DNA from 2 places in the Paenibacillus konkukensis genome. Region 2 is predicted to be linked to the other one. Evidence: riboswitches for the same ligand, from Rfam matches in the RefSeq annotation. Region 2 holds a riboswitch; the other holds the start of a gene.
What was found. A riboswitch is a leader RNA that binds a small molecule or an ion and turns the genes downstream of it on or off. The one in region 2 is predicted to bind cyclic di-GMP.

Region 1 (8,099 bases), 3.0 Mb from region 2:
TGATTAAAGGCTATCCGAACATGAACGAGGACCGGCGTACATACTCCGTCCGTCGTACAAACGCGTTTCGGCAGCCGAATGAACTTACCTTGTCATTATATTCTGTGATAAGATATAAATATAATGAATAATATGTATATCTAATATAACTGGAGATTATAGCATGGATTATAACCTCGATTTATACCGCGTGTTCCTGGCGGTCGCGAAGGCGGGAAGCTTCTCCCGGGCGGCGGAAGCGCTGTTCATTACGCAGCCCGCCGTCAGCCATTCGATCAGACAGCTCGAGGAGAAGCTTGGCGGGCCGTTGTTTTTTCGCACTTCGCGGGGCGCGAAGCTAACCGTCGAAGGGGAAGTGCTGCTCCGTTACATCGGGCAAGCGTTCCAGCTGATCGCAGAGGCGGAGCACAGACTGACCGAAATGCATCAGATGCTGAGCGGGGTCGTTCATATCGGAGCTAACGATACGCTGTGCAAGCATGTGCTGCTGCCTTATCTGGAAGCGTTTCACAAGGAGTACCCGGACGTGAAGCTGCATGTCACGAACCGCACCTCGCAGGAGACGATCAAGCTGCTTAAGGAAGGCGCCATCGATTTCGGCATCGTCAATCTTCCCGTCGACGACGCGCAGCTCAGCATCCGCCGGTGGAAGCCGCTCCACGATATTTTTGTCGCCGGGGCCAGATACAGCCATTTGCAGGGGCAAACGATGACCCCGGCGGAGCTGGCGGCCTACCCGATCATCTTGCTGGAGAGAGACAGCAGCATGCGCAAATATGCGGACCGCTATTTTCAGGCTCATCAGGTTCGCATTACCCCGGAATTCGAGCTGGGCAGTCTCGATCTGCTTATCCAATTCGCCAAGACCGGGCTCGGCATCTCCTGCGTCACCGGGCAGTTCGCCGCCGAGGAGCTGGCTTCCGGAGAGCTGTTCGAGCTGCGGTTGGAGCCGGCTATACCGCCTCGTCATATCGGCATCGTCACTTTGAAGGACGTTCCGCTGTCTTTCGCGGCGCAGACGATGCTGGAGCTGTGCCTTCAGTCCTAGCAGCGGCTCCAACTGTTTGCCGTTGCCCCTCCTCTCGCGTCGGCATCTGCGCTAATCCGCCCTCATGCGCTTGGGCCACGGCGCCCGTTAGCAGGAATCGCTTCATGCTGCGCCCTGCCGCTTTGCCCGCACTGGGACAGAGCGCAGCATGAACAAATCCCCCAAAAGTGACGTGAAGCTCTGAAGCTTATTCCGTCCGCATCCAGCCTAAGCTGGATCGGTGTCTAACCCTTCCTCTGGGATCGTTCTATGGGTAGACTTTACTTTCGGGGGAGACCCCGGATTTCCACAGGATATTGCTGCGCATCATTTCCTAAACAAAAAAAGCGTCCCCTGCCGCATCCCATATGCAGCAAAGCACGCTTATTCGTTTGTAATCAGCCGCAGTCCCCGCAAATATCCGGCGGCGGTTGACGGCGCAGCTGCGTCAGAGCTGACAAGCTCTAGCCTTCCACCCTGGGCTTCGCCGGATCGCAATTCGGCGGGCGGGTATTAGAGAGGCTCGCCAGCTTAATCAGATAGTAGCATTCTTCCCGCGCCATATGGTCGGGCATCAAGGGGCTGAGCGTTCCCAGCACTTCCTTCGAGAGCGCCAGCTCCTCCAGCTCCCTCAGAAACTCCCGGAACAGCGCCATCTCCAGCTCCACTTCCTTCTGGAAGCGCGCCAGGGCCGGGAACTGCTTCAGCCTGGTCCGCATGTATCCCGCAACTTCGATCGCCTTCAAATAAAAGTCCGTGAAATGCGTTTCGAACGTGCGGCTCAGCTCGAGCAGACGCCGTTCCGTCATATCCAGGTCGGCCGCTATGGAGCCGGCATGGCCCGCCGCATCGGCAAGCCATACCAAGTGATGATGGATTTCGTCAAACACCGGGGCCGGCTCCCCGATTCTCAGAAAGGCGAGCACCCGGATATATTCCTCCGCCTCGTTAACCATATGATTTATGAACGTAGGCGGAAGCGAAATGACCACGCGGCCGTCAAGCGACCGCTCCAGCAGATGCAGCTTAAAGGCCCGCAGCTCCTGCACCCGCCGGAAAGCCGCCTCGCTCAGCTGAACCCACGAAGCTCCGTTCAGCGGACGTCGCGAATCGTTAAGCAACGCGTCGAACGTGCGGATGAAACAAACGGCCCGGCCGATCTCTTCTTCTTCAGAAGGAGCGAGCGCATCTCTGATAAAGCGGGCGTGATCGCCGCAAACCTGCAGCCAGAACGGATGCTCGAATGAAGCGGACGATACGTAAGCAGATGGTTCCACGGAGCTTTCCTCCTTCAGGCGGCTTCGCTCCTTCCGAGCCCGCCTTCGCAGCAATGGTGGCAACGCTGGGCGAATGCCCAGGTCGTTCTTGATAAGCATAGTATGCTTACGCCTCCCGCTTGGTGTCACGTACGGGCAAAAAAAACGCTCCGCAGCCCATCCCTCATTGTCGCCGCACCCGGCTCCCGGCTCGATTGCCCGCCGCTTAAGCCAGTCTTCTCGTTTCCAATCTACAGCTCAAATAATCGTACAGGCTCAAGAACAAATCATTGACAAAGCCGCAGCGAAACGAGAACTTCACTTCGCCGTACCAGTAAAAGCTCAGCAAATGGCTGTTTTTCCCCATGACCATCTCCACGTCCCAACATGGGTAACGCAGGTCGAACACTTCCTGATTCATAAACATTTTCGGGCCTTCGCTCGATAAATAAACGCCGATCATCTTCCCTTCGATAACCGTAAAAAAACCTTCCTTCGTCATAAACTCCCGCTCTTCGTTAGACATCGTCTTTCAACCCTCCGCATTACTTGAATGACGTATCCCACAAACATCGAAAAGACTCCTCTTAGCCTCGGCGGGAGTCCGCTGCATATGCGTATCACCGATCCTTCGGCAGCTGGCTGGCAGAACGGACCGATCCGTTCGATAGCCCCTATAGCTTTGCGTCACAGGCTTTCGCCTGCTTTGCCATTATCGAGTTCGAAATTTGTCAATTCGTGTAACAAAATACGACAACAATAGCATATAAGATACGCATAGCGGAATGCATGTTGCTAATTGACTATTTTTCGCCTGTCTACATGGACTTTAGACTCATTTCTGGCTCGTAATGCCGCGACGATCAAACTATTTTCCCGCAAACGCAACATAGGCTCCGGTCGCAAACGGCGGCTGCCGTCATAATCCGCAAGCAGGATATCTCGCGGACAATGGACCTAGGAGTCTGTCCGATGAACCACGTACTCCTTCGGACAGACTTCTACAGTATGGGAGATAATGTATATCGGACACTGTCTACCAGATGTCCGCGCTCCGTTCGGCGGCAGTTAATATCGTCAAAGACTTGTTCTACGGCAAAAAAAACTCCCTGCCTACTGGCAAGGAGATTTCGGCGATTAGCCGTTTTACTTTAATTCCTCGTTCACCGTGATAACATACATTTGCGTCGGATTCTGATTGACCTGCAGCTGGCCTTGCTCGTCGTAGCCGTCCACGCCGAAATCATTGTCGTTGACAACCGCGATCGTATGTTCGTTGACGACAGCGAGTCCTTCCAGCTTCTCATGCGGATAACCGAGCTTGGCTACATCTACGACCAATTCCTTGCTCACAGGCGCGATGCCCTTCGCCTTCAGCTGCTCGATGCTCAGCGCTTCCACTTGCTCGCTGTCGGCAGTTCCTAACAGATTCGTCGCTTTGGAAAAGTCCGCTTTATAAATTCGCTTCAGCTGCGCTTCGTCGCCGGCGTTTTTATCGCGCTCGTCAACCAGCACCGTATCTTGGCTCAGCGCCGACAGGTCGCTGATGACAATATCTTTTTGCTTCACATTCCGGAACATCGAGGCGTCCTCGGCAATATACAAGTATTCTCCGACGACCGTTTTGCTGCTTAAATCCATTTTGAGAATACGCAGGTTGCGCGATTTTTCCCCGGTTTTCTGATCGGGAACGGCCATCGGGCTTTGAATCGAGGTGTACAAATACCGGCCGTCCGGAGAAATCGTCACGCCCTCGAAGCCGCGGTTGGCGATGCGGTTGTTGTACGCCGCAGGCAAAATATCATAAATATCCGTCTGCGCTCCGGCAGCCAGCAGCTTGTCCTTGGCTCCTTGCGGCACATAACGGCCCAAGATCGTTCCGTCTCGCTTCACCTGCAAAATCGAAGGGCGGTATTCGTCGGACAGCCAGAATGTGTCGTCGCTCGGGCTGTAGGCAATGCCTTCAAGGTCCAAGCCGTCCGGGTCATAGCCCAGCTTCTTCGTTCCCGTACCGTCGTAAGGCACCTCGTCGCCTTCTTGTAAATTCGGCATGCCTGTGACATCGGATGTACCGGTATATACGTCCTTCCTGCCGTCGGGCAAATGCAGCTTGATCGTCTCCAGCACCTCGATCGTGCCGTTGGCCGCCTTGATCTTGTACATTCTCGGAACGTACGTGTCGTCCGGGAAGGTGCGAAGCTTGTCCTTGCCGAATTCGCCGTTCGGCCCGCGGTCTGCCATCGTGTAGAAGACGTCCTCCGGATCGCTGGGCATATGCAGCAATCCTGAGAATCCCCCTTCCTTGATGCTTCCTGTCAGCTCGGGCGGATTTTTCCATTCATGTACTGCGGCAACCTTCGGCTGGTCTTTCAGACGGATCGATTGAGTCCATTCGTTCCATTCCACCTGCTTGCCGAGCGCCTCGCCGATCGCGCGCAGCGGCACATACGTGCTGCCGTCGATCACGACAGGCTCCTTATCCATCGAAACGGCTTGTCCGTTCGAAAACACATTGAATTTCACGGCTTGCGCCTCCAGCTGCGACTGCGCCGCCTGAACCGACGACGCGCCCGCCAACGCGCAAAGCGCAAGTGTCGCGATCATCCATTTTCTTTTTTTCATCCTATTTTTCATCGATTCGTTCCCCCCAGTGAAATAACGACTGTATCCTCTTTCAGCATAAGAGAGGAACGTTTGCGGAATGTCATCGGAATTTTAAAAAATGGTAAAGCAACCTGTGAAATGATTGATATATAGATATAACCTATAAATAGGATACATATCATATATTAGACCTATATCATTTTGTTGGATACAATCATCTCACCCATTTAATTCCGGAAAGGAGTGCACCTTCCATGATAACTCACTTCTCCCAGCTTCAATTACAAACAGTTTCGATTCGAGGCGTTAAACAATTTTATCACGAACAGCTGCATTTCCCTGTCGTTTACGAGTCCGACCATGAGATCCTTCTCCAACCGGCCGAATACTTTACATTATCTTTTAAGGAGGCTGCAGAACCGTTGGCTCCGGCCCATTTTGCATTCGAGGTCCCTTACTCTGACTTTAACAACGTAGTCGACTGGCTGCAACGTACGGGGAATGTTACCCTTCTAAAATGGCCGAACGGCAGGATCATTGACGATTTTGAAACCGGGCTGAATGTTTACTTTCGAGATGGCGACGGCAATTTATTGGAAATCATTGCTCATAATTACATTACGGAAGGAATACTGCCTCCTAGCGGAGAGCTGAAAATATTGTATCTCAGAGAGATCGGGTTTCCGGTGGATAGTGTGGCCGATTTTAGATCGTTGTTAGTCGATCTTTTTAATTTCAGTCTCGCCAAAGTATACGATAATTTTACTTTTGCAATCGGGGGGACGGCGCATGCGGTTATTGCTTCGAAGCAGCGAAAATGGATTCCTATAGCCATGACCGCTTTACCGCCGGCGATGAACGTAAGCTTTGGGATCAGCAGTCTCGATTTTATTGAAAAGGTCAAAACCAATTTAACCGCAAAAGGTATTCCCTATGAAAGCAACGAACATGCTCAGCTTCATTTTCAGTTCAACGAATACAGCTTCTGCTTAGGCCTTACCGATTTTCCCGATAAAGCCCCCGCGCTTTTAAATTTACCTTATTCGAGATTGGGTTAGAACCCCTGGGATTTTTAGATCGCTGGAGCCTGCCGTTCCCGCAAAAAAAGCGTTTAGTCCGCAGACTAAACGCTTCTTAACATGTCCGGTCATTTTATGCATGGCGTGCAGCCTCTTGCTCAACGGGACTCGGGGATTCCTGCCCGCCCGCGGCATTCCGCCTCAGCTTCCAAGCACAGCGGCCTATCCGGATACTTTCTTCACGTATTTCTTCGCCTTCTCGATCGCTTCGTCCTCCGTAGCTCCCGTCACATAACGCCCGTTAATAAAAATAAAGGCGAACCGCGAACAAGGCCCGCAGTAGGATTTGCATCCCACTTTAATGTCGGCGTCGGGGGCCAGCTTTTGAAGCTTCGATACGGCGGTTTTCATTTTCATATGCTTGCATTTATCGCAAACGCGTATATCGTTAGCCATTGCCCAAAACCAGATCCTTTCGTAACCGCAGGCCGCTTAGTGGTCGCCGTGGTTCCCCTTGCTAGGATTGGTTACCGCAAAGCCTTCTTCCGGTGTATAGAAATAATCGATGCGCACGCCGTCGAGCAGAGGCTCGTCCTTTTGCAAAATGACGTCGATGTTTTTGTCCGTGCTGACTACTTCATCCTTGTCCGTAGGCGTATCGAGACTCATCCCGTAGTGGGCGTGGTCGCCATGGCTGTGCGTAATGTATACGCGAAGCTTCAGATCCTTGTTTTCTTCTTTCTCCAATTCAGCCAAAAGCATTTTTGCAGCGTTGCGCGAAATTTTGCAGTTCATCTATATGACATCTCCCACTGTTGGTTTTCTCCTTATTGTAAAGAAACCTGTCCGGGAAAGCAACCCGCTGAAGCGGTTTTCTTCAGCACTCCGAGACCAGCTTGCGCACCGCTTCCGGCTGAAGCTCCGCCGAATGGATAGCATTGGCAAAGGCCCCTCGCGTCCCGGAATCCAGGTGATACTCACGAACCGCATCCGTATCTTTGAGAAGATGGCCGGTCAACAGGCATACGACCGTTTCGTCGGCGCCGACGGTCCCCTCGCCGACCAGCTTCTTCAGCCCCGCCACCGATGCGGCGGAGGCAGGCTCGCAGCCGATGCCGCTGCGGTCGATAACAGCTTTGGCGTCCATAATCTCCCGGTCGGAGACGGAGACCGTGACGCCGCCGGTCGGCCGGATCGTATAGCGCAGCGCCTTTTTCCAGCTGGGCGGGTTGCCGATGTTCAGCGCGCTCGCTCTGGTGCGAGGCTGCGGCTCCGCGACAAGCTGGGCCGCCTCCGCGGCGACCATCCGGTGGAAGGGACTCGCTCCTTCCGCCTGAACGACGGCCACCCGCGGCAGCTTATCGATAAAGCCGAGCTGCTTCAGCTCTCGCAAGCCTTTACCCAGCGCGGTCGCGTTGCTGAGCGCCCCGCCGGGCAGGACGATCCAGTCGGGCAGCTTCCAGCCGAGCTGGTGCGCCGTTTCGAAAATAATGCTTTTCTGCCCTTCGATCCGAAACGGGTTGACCGAATTGCACACATACAGCCCCAGCGCCTCGCTATGCTCTTCGCTGAAGCGGATACCGTCATCATAAGTGCCGCGAAAAGAGAGCAGGCTCGCGCCGTATGCCAGCGTCTGCAGCACCTTATTCATCGATATATCTCTGTCCGGCAGCAGCACGTAGGACGAGCAGCCGGCCAGCGCGGCATACATCGCCAGCGAAGAGGACGTATTGCCGGTGGAGGTGCACGTAAATTTCGTATAGCCGAGCGAGCGCCCGTGCGAGACGGCCACGGTCATGCCGTTATCCTTGAACGAGCCGCTCGGATTCTCGCTCTGCGCCTTGAGCAGCAGCCGGCGCACTCCCGCATAGGCTGCCGTCGGCGCCGAATCGTACAGGCCGGTGTTGCCCTCATACTTCGTCGTGATAAAGGATTCCGGCAGCTCCGGAGCAATCAGCTCCTTATATCTCCATACACCGCCGGCATAAGGAGTCATTCTCTCCGCCAGCCTGCGGTCGAATAATTGCTTCAGCCGTTCGGCGTCCATGCCCCGGAAATCATGCGCCATGTCCAGAAGCCCTCCGCACGGACATAAAAACGGGTTGTTCACCTGCTCCGACGATAATACTTTGCCGCAATCTACACATTCGAATGTCATCGTAAGCCAGCCTCCAATACGAATTGAGTTTCTAT
Region 2 (8,099 bases):
CTATACCATGAATTTATTGAAAACGCCGATAAGCAAAATGCGATGCCTGATAAAACAGAGCATGTGCAAAAGATGACTTCTGCGTTGGTCGAAGTTCTGAATGCTGCTCTAATGTTTGTATTTAACTATCACGTGAAGCAAGCCTAATGTATCGCCGCCCACCGAAGTTAGATGGGCGGCTTTATTTGTTACAAATAAGACCTCACTAAAAGAATTGATAACATGTTCACTCTAGTCAATCGACTTGCCAATCGTAAAAAGAGCCTGCATTCTGAGTAGGCTTGATTTGTCGAAAGTCTTAATCAGAAGCATCAAAAACGGTGCTTCTTTTTCTTTGAAATACGACGTCTGCTATATCATTGTCGACTTTCGCATTCCGGCAGAGGGCTTCAAGGTAATTACCATGTTGGTTCATTCAATGTTAATTGAATTGAAAGAGCCTTATGTTAACGAAGCGAGATTAAAACGGAGCATTTAAGAAAGGGAATGCTCGATAGCCCTGCATTAGCAACCTCTGAGCATTCCCCGAGAGTACATCTTTGGTCATGATACATTCGCTACACTTGAGCCGCAGGCCTGCCAAACAACACATGCTTGTCCGAATCAAACAAATTGCGATACACTACCTGCCCCCGACTTGAGGAAGCATCCACCACCTTGCCATCCCCCGCATAAATTCCAACGTGAGTAATATCCATAAACCTACCATTATGCTCGTAGCTCCAAAACACAAGATCGCCAGGAACCAAATCTGCCGCGCTAGCTGTCAAGCCATTTTCTACGCAAAATCTTGCTTGTTCCGCTGCGGTTCGTGGCAGGTTAATGCTTAGTTGTCGATAAACCCACTGAACGAGATAGCTACAATCTGTAAAGTCATCCTGTCCGGCCTTCGGTTGACTGTACGGATCGCCTAAACGAGTTAGCGCCAATTTGACGACTTCGCTGCCTATTTCTCCCTCGGGCAAATGTTGCCCAATATCCGCAAGCTGCCCCGGTGTCAAGCCAATATCCGTTTCTTTACCCAGCATGGCAAACATGAGTGGCCGAAACTCTCCAGACATCATTTCCTTCATGATGTTCATCTGTTCATTTGTAAAGTGATAAGATTCAGCCTGTTGTTCCGCAGTTTTGCTCGAAATGGTAATATGCAAAATGTGTTCATAGCTGGTAGTCGTCTCTTCGCTGGTAGTTCCATCTTCATGCTCTACCGTAGCACTTTCCGTATGTTCGATCGTTTCGATACGGGATTCCAGTTGATTCATGTCCCAAAACACCGATTGGATGATCCCGATCCTTGTTGCATCAAGTGTTGCTACATCCATTCCGTTTTCTGTATCCATGACAGTCTTCACGGAAAAAACGGCTATAATATCCATCCAATTATCTATTCGCGTGTTGTCCGCGCTACCGGGGTAATGAAACTCCACCCGGTCTACACGGCCAGAGGACTGCTGTATTTCTGCCAGACGGTCGGCATACTCAATGTCCAGCTCTTGAACGATTCGGGAAAGCGGTTTTACATCCGCATCCGTGTTTTCACCGGAAACAAAGATGCTGAACGGAGAGGAAATGACAGCAGCTATAGCCATAACAATGCACAGCAATACAATAACGGTGCTACTAATCCCCAAAAGCGTGGTTACCCCTTTGACAAGCAAAGCGGCTGCTTTTACTACCATTTTAATGATCCGAAGATTTAATCGTGCTGCAGCTTGTGCCTTTTGAATGGAGCGGCGGGCAGTCATCGCCATCTGTGCAGTCCGCTGCGCTGTCCTGGCGCTATTCATTTTTCCTTCCGCTTGATTATCAGAATGACTTTTAACCTGCCCTAGCCGTTGTCCCGTTTTAATAAATGGCGATATTGTCTTGAACTTCCGTTCTTTACGTTTGATCATATTGCCTGCTTGCTTGGATATTGCGAAGGGGATTCGGGATGACGGTGGCCTGAAATGCCGCTTCCTCAAGCTTTCGGACGTTAGCGCTTTTGGGCTATTCCCGCGTACATTTGCTGAATGAGCTGCCGCGGCGGCAAATACTCCCTTTTTCCCGGCCGGTTCTTGATCTCTACCTTCCCGATTTAGAATTCGTTCAGGAAAGCTATCTTTGCGAGGAGGATGCAAAAGCCGGGCATTGACCCGGCTCGGTAAAAAGCGTTGTTTTTTTGATTGATGATTAGCTGGCAGGAGATATTTCCCATCTACTGGCTTACGAAGATGCAACCTACGGGCAAGTCGCAATTGATGAGTACCTGAGGGCTTAGTAGTTATAGCAGCGGGGTTCTGCATCGATACCGTGTCCCCCTCTGCCTTTGTCCGCCTTTTTTGAATGAGCCTTATCAATCTTTTGCTAGCAACCACGCTCATTCCAATTTGAAAACGTACCGTTTTATCTACGGCCGATGCAGAATGGTGCTGCGCATATTCATTTGGAGATTGTGAAGTCGTCTTGTCATTGTCTTTATGCTGTTTTGTGCGGGCGCTCGAATGTTTTACACGATCCATCAAGTTTGGCAGTCTGTCCAAACGTTTTATGTCTTTCACAACAGTCCTCGTTTTAATATCCTTCATCTATTCCACTCCCTTAGCTGGTTGCCATTCAGCGAGCTTGTTCGTTTAGCCGCTTGAAATTCTTCTCCTGGCTTCGGCAATAATCCGGATAACGAAGTTGAATCGCTTCAAAAAAATAGGGAGCGTAGCTGCAATCGAATAATTCGTGGGGAGTAGAGTAGCGTTCCCCACCTTTTTCCGTCCAGCCATTCCACAGATTAAAAGCAAGCCTGCACACGCGGATAGAACTACCGGTTTGCCACGAGGCTGCGAGACCTCTGGGCTTAATGCCCCCATTAGAAAAATCAAACAAATCGCGGATATGACTCCGAGTATCGTGGGAAATACCTAATGTGTAGAAAAGTGCCCGATGATAGCCGTCGCTGCATTTCCTTTCATCCAGCATCCGAAAGTAGAAGCTTTCATGTTCAGCATCTCGAAATCGAATCGAATTCATTGTTACCTGCCCCTCTCATGGAAAATGAGCGGCTGGTTATAACCAGCCGCCGCCTACATAAAGCTCTTTACCTATCTGTTCATTTTGGCAAGCAAATCGGACCCTTTGACCTACCGCAATCACATTTTTTTGAGAAACTGCGCCATTTGTTTTAAACCGCGTTCAATAGATTTTCGTACTGCCCGTTCATCAACTTGTTCAGCTTGGGCAATCGCTACTTTGCTCATGCCTAAAAAGAAGTGAGCATAAATTCGTCTAAACGATTTTTCCGGCAATCGACACATAGCCGCATAAAGCTGCTCATTGGAAAGCTTACGCTCGTAATATTCCTCCGGGGAAATTGAAAGGAAAAGAACGTCTTGTTCTATACCGTCGTTCCGATCAAGCGAGTAATAAGCGCGATGACGATAGGTGCGCAATTTGTATGCGCTTTCATTTAAGTCACAACGGCGGATTTCTTGTGCCACTTCATCATCTAAGTCGATCCATACATCCGTTTTGATAAAGGGATACATGTCCCGCAAATTAATCCTTTTCATATTCGTCCCTCCATTTTGGTTTGTAGGCAAACCAAAATGGAGGGGGAGAGCGACAGCCAACGCTCCCTTTGACTCGTCTGCGAAAAATATCCAAAAAGCAAAAAAGACTTTGCCGCAGAGCATTCCAACGCTCCATTACGGCATAGCCTGAACATAATCGCGTCAATAACCGGAGACCAACCATATAACAAGACCGCTGTTTGACATTACGGCAACAGGGGGCACATAAAAATCATCTCCATCCTCACATGGCAGCACCGTGAGAAAAGCAACAACATCTGTTTATGTTGGTGTTGTCTTATGAAATAAAAAAACGCCTTGAACTTTTCCCTGTTAAGGAAAAGAACCGGCGCTTGATGCTTGATTATGAGTGAATGAATAGGGAGGACTTGCAGGTGATTTTGGTTCGCTTTTGCCCGAAACAAAAAACAGGCTCTCCGAAAATCGGATGGCCCGTCGTCTCAGAAATTGGATACTACTAAAAGCCTCCTTTCAACTTTATGATATTGAACGAAAACGTACTGTTCCCGACTTGTCCACAATATCAATTTATCACGAAAGAAATGCAAACGGGGTGCAGAATTGGGGAATACAGGGTTCATTCACAGAACCTGTTCGGTGCATGTTCGGTGCAATGAAAGTGCATCAGCGTAATTTCTCAGGGGATCAGCAATTTACGGAGGCCCGAATAGTAGAGGTTAGGTTTATAACGTGCATTTATTCGCTCACCAAAAAAAGATGCACAGTAGCATCTTTTTCGGTAACCGATCTTTTACTTTTCGTCAAACGGATCATACTCCAATAATGCTGTTCGACTTTTTATTTTGCGATATATTTTTTGCAATATTCGTTTCCGATGATAGAAAAAAGCGCGGCGCGATAGTCCCAAACGATCCATAACGATTGCAAACGCCAATTGATCTTGATAGCGCAATTGAATGAATCGTCTTTCCTCTGGAGTAAGCGCCGAGAAAGCATATTCGATCAGTCCGATTCTGGACTTAAGAAATGGTATTTCATATTCAGTGATTTCCAAACGGTGTATGACTGTGCGAAGCAGCGTGTCATTGCGTTGGCCGCAACCGTAAATCGCTACTTCATGCAACGCTTTAGTCAATCCAGGAATGTGCGTAAGCTCTGTTTGTGCGTATTCCAGCCGTGCTTTCCAGTCCGTATAAGCGATCAACCAATTCTCGACTTTTTCATAAGGGGTTATCTGCTCAACTAACAGCATCAGTGACCCCTCCGTTTCCTATTCGGCTATACTGACATATTTCACGCTCCATTTCTTTTCGATACATGCCGATCATCCTTTCATCCATCATTTTGGGGACAACCCAAACCATGAATGAGAAAAAAGAACCACATTGAGTTTGTCCCGTTCTTCACATGACAGACACCTATCCTACACATCATCCTTAATTACTATTTCCGTAAATCCCTCCCTTTCATAGTGGGCCATTTCGTTCAATTCCTATCCCACCTTATGCCTAATTTTATCAATTTTCGATGTCATCCGGCAGGATGATTTTTTAGTCACCCTGAAGACCCAGAACCTTGTCGAAGTAAATCGAAATTCGTCACTAGGCATCGTGCTATTGTTTCTCTAGTCCAAACCGCCTCGCCTTTATTGCTGCTTCTTTGATTGATTTTGTACCGAGCTTTCTACTAATATGACGAACGTGTGTCTTCATAGTATTGGGCGAGATCCCCATCAACTGAATGGTCTTGGACTGGGAATATCCCAAAGCGATTAATTGCAATACTTCTTTTTCAGTCGTGGTTAGCTTACAACAAAATTCCTGACGCTTCAACCGGGTGACTTCTTCGCGAAGCACCTTCGAAGCTCTCGGGTGCAAAGATGGATTACGATGATATGCTTCGCGAATCGCTATGATGATGTCTCGCATATAGGCTTTGCAAATAAAATTAACCGCTCCGACTGCCATTGCCTCTACGACTACCTCTGGGTCATTACTTGAGGCCACGACAATAATGGGAATATCTTTTTTTGCAAGAATTTCTTTGGATGCATCTAGTCCATCGTATCCGGGTGACCGCAGTGTTGTATTTACTACAACAACATCCACATCCAACTGTAAACCAGCTCGTACCGCCTCTTCTTTTGTGACGGAAATGTTAATGAGATGAATATCCGTCGCTGTTTTGAGAAATTCTGTAAAGCGGCGCCCCCATTCCTGGTCGCTATCCACTAGTACAACTCTTATATTCCCTTTACCAGCCATCATAGGCAATTTCGAATGATATTTTGCTTCGGACATCTTATTCCCCTCCAATTCTGCAAATAACAAAAACACGACCCCATAGGCCGTGTTTGGCAAATTGGGTAGCCCGGCGGTCATCACTTGAATAGTGAGAAGATCCGTGGCTTTGCGTCACTGCCTTTCGACAGTTTTGCCGTTTTCCATATTTAGTTGCCGCAGTTCAGATTTAGATGGGTGAGACAAGCCATAATGAGGGGCTAACCTTGCATCCGCTGTGCTTAGCTTTAACATTTCCAGGTTTACTCCCGTTCAAGTCCTTCCCCATTCGTTCGATGACTATTGATTAACTGTAAAACCCACTCTTCGTCAACACGGAGCCTTTCTAACCGATGCCGGAAAAAGATCAGAATATACTGCTGCTCCCCGTCTGGTATCCGCTCATCCTTGTCCACATACTCAATCCGTTCTTCCTCATGGCGGATTTCATACCGCAGGTAATCCTTGTACTGGTGCAAAATTAAAAACCGCAGCTCTCTACTGATCAGATCAAAATTTTTCAATTTAATATAAAAATGCAGCTCGTAATCCGGCGTGTATGGAATCGGCTCTTCCATCAACCGGGAAAAGCGCATTTTGCCTTCTTCGGTAATGCTATACATTATTTTCTTTTTTCCTCTTCCTTGTCGAGCGCCCTCCGGTTGTTCATCGGGGACCTGCTCGATCAGCCCGTCTGCTAGCAGGCCGTGAATGAGCGGATAAAGCACCCCCCAGCTAATTTTTCGCGTAGGTCCAATAGCCCCGTTCAAGATCTGATGCAACAAATAGCCATGCATCGGGTTAATCATCAATTCGCCGAGTACGAATAATTCGTTCAAGCAAACAGCCTCCCCTATAAGTTTAACTTCTTTAATTATATCGAAAAGATATAATAAGTAAACAATAGTATAGCTTATGCTTGCCCGAAAAAAGAAAAAGCCGCGGTCGTCGCGACTTTTTCCAGGCCGAATCCGTTTGTGGCCAATTCCGGTTTCTTTCTTTCGTGCCCCCGTCAAGCCGACTGCTGGTGCGCCATCAGCTCGCGGTGCTTCGGCAGGAACTGCACGGCGAGCAGGTTCGCAATCGCAATGGCGCACATGAGCAGAAAAACGGCATGCATTCCGGCAGCCAGCTCCGATTTGGAGTCGAGCGTTGTCACATGCTGGTTGTAAATCGTGCCGAATACCGCGATGCCGATCGTTTGGCCCATTGCTCGCAATAGCATGCTGGAAGCGTTGGCGACTCCACGATTTTCCCAGCCGACTGCGGATTGCACGACAACGGTTGAGGGCGTCGCGACAAAGCCCATCCCGAGCCCGATCACGACGAGGATACCAATCCAGTAAACGTAAGGAGAGTTCATCTGAAGCGCGGCAAGCCAAATGAAGCCGGCCACCACCAGACTAGAACCGAACACAATCGACGCCTTCACCCCCATCCGGTACATGAGCCTGCCGGCTATGTTGGAAGCGAGCGGCCATGCCAGTGACATCGGCATGACGATCAGGCCCGAGCTTGTCGCGGAATGGCCAAGCACGGACTGAATCCAGATTGGCGAGTAAATCGTCAAGCCCGTCGTGATGCTGAACGTCAGAAATCCGCTGACATTTGTCACGTTCAATACGCGGATGCGGAAAATCGACAACGGCATCATCGGCTCCTCCGCCCGTTTTTCGATCCAGAGGAACAACAGCAAAAATACGGCCGCTACCGCAAACAGCCCTATAATCAACGGGGAATCCCACGGATGGTCGGACCCGCCACTCAGAAGCGCATACAGGAGTGCGGATAAGGAAACGGTAAAGGTGAGCGTGCCCAGGTAATCGACTTTTTTCACCCGGCGCTCGATCGGTTGGTGCAAAAATACGGTGACCAGCAGCAAGGCGGCGGCACCGATCGGCACGTTGATGTAGAATATCCAGCGCCACGACACCTGATCGACGAAATAACCGCCGATAAGCGGGCCGAGCAAGCCTGCCACGGACCAAACGGACGAGAAGACGCCCATCATTTTGCCTCGTTGCTTGCCTGAAAACAAATCGCCGACAATCGTAAAGCACACGGGCGCCAGTGCCCCGGCCCCGATTCCTTGCAAGGCCCGGAACCAAATGAGTTCCGCCATTGACTGTGCGGCCCCGCATAAAATGGAACCGAGTACGAACAAACCGATGCCGACAGCGAACACGGCTTTGCGCCCGAACAAATCGGCGAGCTTGCCGAAAATAGGCACCGCCACACAGGTGGTCAACGTGTAAACCGCGAACACCCAACTGAATAGGCTCACACCATGTAAATC

Region 1: another riboswitch for cyclic di-GMP. It lies ahead of SK3146_RS10105 (hypothetical protein); the one in region 2 lies ahead of SK3146_RS23350 (LuxR C-terminal-related transcriptional regulator).

Annotation. Positions count from the first base shown of each region.
Region 1 is NZ_CP027059.1:2,356,895-2,364,993, forward strand. It holds gene SK3146_RS10095 (LysR family transcriptional regulator) at 164-1,048, shown strand; gene SK3146_RS10100 (DUF2935 domain-containing protein) at 1,492-2,304, opposite strand; gene SK3146_RS10105 (hypothetical protein) at 2,510-2,809, opposite strand; cyclic di-GMP riboswitch class I at 2,914-3,004, opposite strand; gene SK3146_RS10110 (esterase-like activity of phytase family protein) at 3,430-4,917, opposite strand; gene SK3146_RS10115 (VOC family protein) at 5,142-5,945, shown strand; gene SK3146_RS10120 (YuzB family protein) at 6,129-6,362, opposite strand; gene SK3146_RS10125 (iron-sulfur cluster assembly accessory protein) at 6,399-6,701, opposite strand; gene thrC (threonine synthase) at 6,784-8,064, opposite strand.
Region 2 is NZ_CP027059.1:5,327,840-5,335,938, reverse strand. It holds gene SK3146_RS23375 (hypothetical protein) at 1-147, shown strand, start outside; gene SK3146_RS23370 (C40 family peptidase) at 558-2,567, opposite strand; gene SK3146_RS23365 (DUF6075 family protein) at 2,596-3,003, opposite strand; gene SK3146_RS23360 (RNA polymerase sigma factor) at 3,123-3,665, opposite strand; gene SK3146_RS23355 (hypothetical protein) at 4,315-4,776, opposite strand; gene SK3146_RS23350 (LuxR C-terminal-related transcriptional regulator) at 5,138-5,824, opposite strand; cyclic di-GMP riboswitch class I at 5,886-5,972, opposite strand; gene SK3146_RS23345 (PadR family transcriptional regulator) at 6,067-6,642, opposite strand; gene SK3146_RS23340 (MDR family MFS transporter) at 6,816-8,099, opposite strand, start outside.